Regions from separate parts of the Streptomyces sp. NPDC049970 genome, predicted to be linked through region 1. Evidence: riboswitches for the same ligand, from Rfam matches in the RefSeq annotation. Region 1 holds a riboswitch; the other holds the start of a gene.
The links. A riboswitch is a leader RNA that binds a small molecule or an ion and turns the genes downstream of it on or off. The one in region 1 is predicted to bind cyclic di-AMP.
Positions count from the first base shown of each region.

Region 1 (4,181 bases):
CCGCGGGAACGCCGAGCGGCCGGCGTACACCGCGGCGTCGTCGAGGATCTCCTCGATGCGCAGCAGCTGGTTGTACTTGGCGACACGGTCCGAGCGGGCCGGGGCGCCGGTCTTGATCTGACCGCAGTTCACGGCGACGGCGAGGTCGGCGATGGTGACGTCCTCGGTCTCACCGGAGCGGTGGGACATCATGCACTTGAAGCCGTTGCGCTGGGCCAGCTCCACGGCGTCCAGGGTCTCGGTCAGCGAACCGATCTGGTTGACCTTGACGAGCAGGGCGTTGGCCGAGCCCTCCTCGATGCCGCGGGCGAGGCGCTCCGGGTTGGTCACGAACAGGTCGTCACCGACGATCTGCACCTTGGAGCCCAGCTTGTCGGTGATGACCTTCCAGCCGGCCCAGTCGTCCTCGTACAGCGGGTCCTCGATGGAGACCAGCGGGTACGCGGAGACGAGCTCCTCGTAGTACTCGGTCATCTCGGCGGCCGAGCGGGACTCGCCCTCGAACTCGTAGACGCCGTCCTTGTAGAACTCGGACGCGGCGACGTCGAGCGCGAGCGCGATGTCGCGGCCCGGGACGTAGCCGGCCTCCTTGACGGCCTCGAGGATCAGGTCGAGGGCGGCGCGGTTGGACTCGAGGTTCGGGGCGAAGCCGCCCTCGTCGCCGAGACCGGTGGACAGGCCCTTGGTCTTCAGGACCTTCTTCAGCGTGTGGTAGATCTCCGCGCCCCAGCGAAGGCCCTCGGAGAAGGACTCGGCGCCGATCGGCGCGATCATGAACTCCTGGATGTCCACGTTGGAGTCGGCGTGCGAGCCGCCGTTCAGGATGTTCATCATCGGAACGGGCAGCAGGTGCGCGTTCGGGCCGCCGAGGTAGCGGAACAGCGGGAGGTCGGAGGCCTCGGACGCGGCGTGCGCCACGGCCAGCGAGACACCGAGGATGGCGTTGGCGCCGAGGGAGCCCTTGTTCTCGGTCGCGTCCAGGTCGAACATCGCCTGGTCGATGAGGCGCTGCTCGGTGGCGTCGTAACCGACGAGCTCCGGGCCGATCTGCTCGATCACGGCGAGGACGGCCTTCTCGACACCCTTGCCGTGGTAGCGGTTGGGGTCACCGTCGCGAAGCTCGATGGCCTCGAACGCACCGGTGGAGGCGCCGGACGGGACGGCAGCACGTCCCGTGCTGCCGTCGTCGAGGCCAACCTCGACCTCGACCGTGGGGTTTCCCCGGGAGTCGAGGATTTCCCTGGCTACGACGACGTCGATGGACGGCACGAGGCATCTCCTTCTGGGATCTGACACTGGTTGTGCAGGGTCACTGTGGCCTTGCGCCACGAGCCTAACCGGCTCGGCGCGCTCAATCGGCCGTCCGCCCGCCCCCTGGGACGAAAAAGGACCCAAGGACCTTCATTACGGGCAAAGCTGCGGAAATCTACTGGCAGGTAACCACAACAGTTGAACACTCGCCCCGGCCCGGCCCCTCGCGGCGACCCGTGGAGGAGCCCCGACGCGGGGTGCCCGGCGCGGCGCCGGCCCGGCGCGCAGGGGGGTGGTGCACGCCGGGCCGGACCGCCGGGGAGGGAGGAGGAAACCCCGGTCCGCTACTTCGTCAGGTGGAGCTGCTGGCCCGGGAAGATCAGGTCGGCGTCGTCGACGATGTCGCCGTTCAGCTTGAACAGCTTCTCCCAGCCGCCCTTGACCTTCTTCGCGTCGGCGATCTTGCTGAGGGTGTCGCCGGCCTTCACCTTGTACTCGCCGTCACCCTTCTCGACCTTCTGGCCGGTCGGGGTGGTGACGGTCTCCTTGGGGGCCGTGCGCTTCTCGCTGCGCGTGGTGGGCTTCTCGGCCTTGCGCTCCGGCGCGGCCTTCGGGGCCGTGTCGCCGTTCTTCGAGGAGCCGGTGTCGACGCCCGGGTCCACACCGTCGTTCGTCAGGCCGCCGGCACCCGCGCACCCCCAGGCGCCCGGGCCCTGCAGGTCGAGGAGCTTCTCGGCGGCGGCGATCTGCTGGTCCTTGCTGGCCAGGTCCGCGCGGGCCGCGTACTGCGTACCGCCGGCGGCGGCCCAGCTGGACTGCGAGAACTGCAGACCGCCGTAGTAGCCGTTGCCGGTGTTGATGGACCAGTTGCCGCCGGACTCGCACTGGGCGACGGCGTCCCAGGTGTCGACGGAGGCGGCGGAAGCGCCGGTCGCGCCCATCAGCGGGACGGCGACGGCCGCACCGGTGACGCCGGCCAGGGTGGCGATACGGACGGCCTTGGACGGGCGGCGGTGCTTGCCCTTGGTGGAAAGCAGCATCGTTCTCCTCACCGACGCCTACGAGGTGAGCTGTCGGGTTCGGGCCTGTGAGTTGCCCGGTCGCCCGCGCTCGCGGACGACTTCACCCCGAGCCGTCCCTCGCCCGTCTTCCGACGGCCGGGTCCGGCACTTACCTGGGTCCCCCGCTCCTGCCTACGGCGCTTTACGCGTCGTTCCCTCCGACCGACGGCAGGATTCGGCGTGACGGTCGAAGGTGCCCGCGGTGCGAGCGGCTCCGACCGTAAACACACGCAACCCCCACATTCAAAGGCGGGCATAACGGTCAATCAGCGCGTAACACAATGACACTCGGGCCCGTTCGCGCAGGTCGGAGCGGATATGGGCGGACAGGACGGACGCGGGCCGCCAGTTCAAGCAAAGAGACCCATGTCTCACTTACGCATAAGTGGACATAGGCCTCTGAACTACCCCCGATTTCGGGGTGTTTTCGCGCTTTTGATCAGTTGGCGGCCAGGGTCTCCGGCTGCGAGTCGCTCGCGTCCGGACCGAGGTCCAGGTCCAGGCTCTGGCCGGGAAGGATCAGGTCGGGGTCGGAGCCGAGCTCCGCCTTGTTCGCCTCGTAGAGCGCGGTCCAGCCGCCCGCGAGCTCCTGCGAGTCCGCGATCGCCCAGAGGTTGTCGCCCTCGCGGACCGTGTACGTCCCCTCGTCCGCGCCCTGGCGCGCCTCGGAGTCACCCCGCGAGGCGTGCCGGCCGGACTCGCGCCCGTCGGTATCCGCCGACCCGCTACCCGCCTCCGGGGCCGGCGTACCGCGGTGCTTTCCGCCCGTCTCCCCGTCGTCACCCTTCGAGGCGCCGGACTTCCCGGTCGCCTGCGGGGACGGCTCGGCGGACGGCGACGCCTCGGTCTCGTCACCCTTGTCGGCGGCTTCGCCTGCCGGAACCTTGTCCGTCTCGTCCTTCGCGTCGGTGCCGTCCGCCTCGTCGGGCGCCTCGGAGGAGGCGGTGTCCGACGGGGCCGTGCTGTCAGACGGCTCGGCGGACGGCTCGCCGCCCGGGTCGATACCCGGCAGCGTCCCGTCGAGCGCCAGCCCGGAGATCACCGCGCAGCTGGGCCACGCCTGCGGACCCTTGTCGTCCAGCACCTTCTCCGCGACGGAGATCTGCTGCGAGCGGCTCGCGAGGTCGGCGCGGGGCGCGTACGTGGTGCCGCCGTAGGCGGACCACGTGTCCTGCGAGAACTGCAGACCGCCGTAGTAGCCGTTACCGAGGTCGGCGCTCCACATGCCACCGCTCTCGCATTCGGCGACCCGGTCCCAGGTCGTGGCCTCTGCGGCCTGCGCACCGCCCGCACCGAGCAGCGGGATGGCGATGGCCGATCCCGTGACGCCCGCGGCGACGACGATGGCGGGTGCCTGACGAGGGCGACGGTGTCTGCCGTTCGCGGAGCCCATGGGATTGCCTTCCGTGTGACTGACATGTGACGGGTGAGTCGAACGGTGAACCTAGCCGTACTCGAACGTGTGTCACAAGTCGATGCAGCGGAGATCACGTGAAAGTCACAGAGTTGACAGAGTGTCACCTTTTGCGGACCGATGCCCGGGATCGAACTCCACCGGAAGCGTGCGCAGTCCACGCATGATGAGCCCGCCCCGCCATCGCAAATCATCAGGTTCCGCGGCGAGCCGCAGGTCGGGAAGGCGCCGCAGCAGCGTCGCCAGGGCCACCCGCCCCTCCAGCCGGGCCAGCGGCGCACCCACGCAGTAGTGGATTCCGTGACCGTAACCGAGGTGCTGGTTGTCACTCCGGGCGAGATCCAGGGTGTCCGCGTCCCGGAACCGCTCCGGGTCCCGGTCCGCGGCGGCCAGCACCACCAGGACGGGGTCCCCCACCGCGACGTCCTGCCCTCCCAGCCGTACGGGTTCGGTGG
Region 1 is NZ_JBFALP010000011.1:147,752-151,932, reverse strand. Features, by position in the region: gene eno (phosphopyruvate hydratase) at 1-1,269, opposite strand, end outside; gene AB0I83_RS20685 (transglycosylase family protein) at 1,596-2,291, opposite strand; cyclic di-AMP (ydaO/yuaA leader) riboswitch at 2,292-2,430, opposite strand; gene AB0I83_RS20680 (transglycosylase family protein) at 2,752-3,705, opposite strand; gene AB0I83_RS20675 (cytochrome P450) at 3,811-4,181, opposite strand, start outside.

Region 2 (4,181 bases), on a different contig from region 1:
CCCGCGCCCAGTTGATGTCGTCCCGGCGCACCTCGAGAGCTCCGCGCTGTGCCTGCGGGGGCCACATCTGGTCGGGGTCGGCCGGCACGCCGAGGCCGAGCACCTGGGCGGCGCGCAGCGCGACCCGGGTGTGCCCCTCGGGCGAGAGGTGCAGCCGGTCGTTGTCCCAGGCCCTGCGGTCCTGGACCGACCGCAGGGACCACAGGTCCAGGACCGGGCAGTCGTAGCGGTCGGCGATGGACCGGACGTGTGCGGTGTATGTGGCGATCTTGCCGCGCAGATGCTTCAGCACCGGGATGTCCCGGGTGTCGAAGCCGGTGGTCACCATGACCGTGCCGACCGAGCGCGCCAGGTCGGCCACCGCGCGCTCGAAGCGCTCGGCCACGTCGTCCGGGTCGGAACCGGGACGCAGGATGTCGTTGCCGCCCGCGCAGAAGCTCACCAGGTCCGGTGCGAGCTGCTTCGCGCGGGGGACCTGTTCCTCGACTATCTGGTCGAGGAGTCGTCCGCGTACGGCGAGATTGGCGTACCGGAATATCCCGTGCGGGTCGTCCACCGGGCGGGCCAGCGCGTCGGGGACGGGGAGCCGGTCCGCGAGGAGTACCGCGAACCGGTCCGCCCAGCCGACGAGCCGCCCGTCCGGGCCGGGGTCCCCGACGCCCTCGGTGAAACTGTCGCCGATCGCCGCGTACGACCCGATGATGCCTCGTGTCTTGTTTCTCGAATCGTCTGCCACAACGACTTATCCTGCACCTTCGAATGTGACCTACGCGACCGTAATAAGGGGTTGACGGTTGGTGACAAAGACCACCTGGTCAGGTTTTGGTAAAGCCGGAATAAGCAGAGGGGCGGCGCGCCGTGCGCACCGCCCCTCTGCTCAACCCTCGGGTGTCGCCCCTCAGATGGAGACGCCGTGCGAACGCAGGTACGCGATCGGGTCGACGTCCGAGCCGTAGCTCGGACCGGTGCGGACCTCGAAGTGGAGGTGCGGGCCGGTGGAGTTGCCGGTGGAGCCGGAAAGGCCGATCTGCTGCCCGCCGGTGACGGTCTGTCCGGCCGAGACCTCCAGCGAGGACAGGTGGGCGTACTGCGAGTACATGCCGTCGCTGTGCTGGATGACGACCTCGTTGCCGTACGAGCCGCTCCAGCCCGCGGAGACCACGGTGCCCGGGCCGATGGACCGGACGCTGGTGCCGGATGCGGCCTGGAAGTCGGAACCGGTGTGGTAGCCGCTGGACCAGCTGGCGCCGGAGGCGCGGTACTGCGTGGTGACCGTGGGGCTCTCCACCGGCGCCGCGTAGCCGGAGCCGGTGCTCTGCGAGGCACCGGAGTCGGCGGTGGCGGCGGCGTTCTCGGCCGGAGCGGCCTTCTCGGCGGCGGGCTTCGGGGCGGACTTCGCCTTGGAGGGCGCGGCCTCGGCGGCCGGCTTCCCGGTCGCACCGGGGGCCTTGGCACCGAGGGTCAGCTTCATTCCCGGGCGGATCAGGCTCGGGTTCCCACCGACGACGTCGCGGTTGTCCTTGTACAGCTTCTGCCATCCGCCCTTGGTCTTCTGGCTACTGGCGATCTTCGCGAGGTAGTCGCCGGCGACCACGGAGTAGGTCTTCGGGGAGCCCTTCACCCCGGTGGCGGGCGCGCTCTCGGCGACGGAGGCGGACTTGGCCGCGGCGGGCGCGGCCTGCTCCGCGGCGTGGGCGCCGGTGGCGCCGATCAGCGGGAGGGCGAGTACGGCGCCGCCGGTACCCGCGGCGAGGAAGCCGCGGGAGATCGGGCCGGTCTTCTTACGGCGGTGCTTGCCTTTTGCGGGCATGGGGAATTCCTCTCCGGCGCCTACGAGGTGAGCTGTCGGGTTCGGACTGGAGATGCCCGGCCGCGCGGTGGCGCGTCTTGACCCCGAGCCGTTCCGGATGGCTCCGGTCGGCGGCTTACCTGGTTCCCCCGCTCCTGCCACACGTGAGTCGGTGCGGATTCCGGGCGGCGGCAGGATTAGGCGTTCCGTCCGGATTGACCGTGACCGTAAGCGAGCCGGGACTCCGGGAACAAGCCTCGGAATGCGAACCGGAATCGACACCTCAATTCCGTCGCGCAATTCCCGTCACACTCCGTGGATTACGGATCTTGGCTTTCCGCAGGGCGTCCGGAATACCCACGAGCACCCTCGCCACACACCGTCACGGATATGACCTCGCTCACCCCCCTCCCCTCATCTCCCGCACAAGCAGGGCATGTTCTGCTAAATGCATTAATACGGACATGTTGCGGTCGTCGGCCCGGCGGGGGGACACCGCAGCGCCCGGGGCCGTGAGCCGACGCGGCCATGTCGTATCGTCGCGAGCGTGCCCCCGTCGGCGAGCGGCGCCGACGCCAGACACTCCAGGAGCCCTTGTGACGCAGCTGCCAGAGGTCCCGCCGGCCGGCCCCGAGCCGACGGACGTCGACCTGACCGGTGTCCGCAACTTCCGCGACGTCGGCGGGCTCCCGACGGTCGACGGACGCACCGTGCGCTTCGGACGCCTCTACCGCAGCGGCCACCTCGCCCACGCCACCGAGGCCGACACCGCCTTCCTCGCCGGGCTCGGACTGCACACGGTCTTCGACTTCCGCAACGCGGCCGACCACAAGCTCGACGGGTACGACGTGGAGCTGCCCGGCGTCCGGAATGTCAGCATTCCGCTCTCCGACCCGGCTGACGGCGCGGAGTTCTGGCGGCTGGTGCGCGACGGCGACATCCAGCAGCTGCGCTCGATCCTGGCCGACGGCAAGGGCACGGAGCGCATGGTCCTGTCGTACCGCACGATGATCAAGGACCGCACGGCCGAGCACAGCCGCGTACTGCACGCCCTGGCCGAGGACAGCGTGCCGGCGCTGATGCACTGTGCGGCGGGCAAGGACCGGGCCGGCCTCTCGGTGGCGGTGTCACTGCTGGCGGTCGGGGTCGAGAAGGACGCTGTCGAGGCCGACTACCTCAAGTCGAACGACGCTCATCGCCGCTACAAGGTGCGCCGCAGCGACACCTCGTCGGCGGGGATGTCCGACGAGGTGATGGAGCTGCTCAATCCGCTCTTCGGGGCCCACCGCGAATACCTGGCCGCGGCGTTCGCGGCCATCGAGGAGACCTGGGGCAGCACCGAGCGCTACCTCCGGGAAGGGCTGAAGGTCAGCGACGAGACCCGCGAGAAACTGCGCGAGCGACTCGTCGAGGACGCTCGGCGTCCGTGAACGGCCCGCCGTCCGGGAAACCGTAGCGGTGGCGGTCAGCCCTTGCCGGCCACGTTGAACAGGATGTAGAGGAAGGCCGCGACGACGTGTCCGGCCACCAGGTAGGCGACGAGCCGGATCACCAGGCCGCGCGGCATCCGCCGCTCCTGGGTGTCGGCGCCCTCGGCTCGTCGCGGGGTGAGCGGGTCGTAGTACTCCGAATCGGACATGACAGTCCTCTCTTCCGGCCGCTCGGGCCGGGGTGGGAACGCTAGGGCCCGGGTGGGAACAAGGGTGCGCCGATCGAGGCGCGCGCGATCAGAGCCGCCGGACCGCGCCGCCCAGGCACAGCTCGGCGGGCGGGCTCTGCAGCAGCGTGTGGACGAAGAGCAGGCTCGCCCCACCGCGGTCGAGGGCCGCGATCCGGTGCGGGGTGAGCGAGTCGAAGTGCGCGCTGTCGCCCGGACCGAGATCGTGCACGGTCTCCCCCAGCACGACCCTGAGCCGGCCGTCGAGGAGGTAGAGCCATTCCTCCCCGGGGTGGACGCGCACGAGATCCCCCTCGGTGCCGTGGGGGACGCGGACGCGCAGTGCCTGCATGGCGCGTCCCGAACCGCCCGCCTGCCGGTAGATCCAGCCGTCGGCCCCGTCGTCGGGCGGGCCTTCGGCCGGTCCGCCCCGGACGATCGCGTCACGTTCGGGGGGCATCTCGCCCAGGAGCTCGGAGACCGTCGTACCGTAGACGCGGGCCAGGCCGAGCAGCATCGGCAGCGAGGGCTGACGCCGGCCCGTCTCGAGCCTGGAGAGGTGGGCCGGGGAGAGTCCGGCACGCCCGGCGGCGCTCTCCAGCGTCAGTCCGCGGTCGCGGCGCAGCTCTCGCAGGCGCGGCGCGACTCCCGGGAGCTCGTCGGCCGCCCCTCCGTCAGGAGGATTCATACCTCCATTGGGCCAGGATCCTGCCTCTGAGGCAAATTTATTGCCTC
Region 2 is NZ_JBFALP010000001.1:624,737-628,917, reverse strand. Features, by position in the region: gene AB0I83_RS02725 (SGNH/GDSL hydrolase family protein) at 1-736, opposite strand, end outside; gene AB0I83_RS02720 (LysM peptidoglycan-binding domain-containing M23 family metallopeptidase) at 899-1,810, opposite strand; cyclic di-AMP (ydaO/yuaA leader) riboswitch at 1,815-1,974, opposite strand; gene AB0I83_RS02715 (tyrosine-protein phosphatase) at 2,386-3,219, shown strand; gene AB0I83_RS02710 (DUF6126 family protein) at 3,255-3,428, opposite strand; gene AB0I83_RS02705 (XRE family transcriptional regulator) at 3,517-4,134, opposite strand.
Region 2: it holds a riboswitch for cyclic di-AMP, as region 1 does, so the genes downstream of both, AB0I83_RS02720 (LysM peptidoglycan-binding domain-containing M23 family metallopeptidase) here and AB0I83_RS20685 (transglycosylase family protein) in region 1, are expected to answer to the same signal.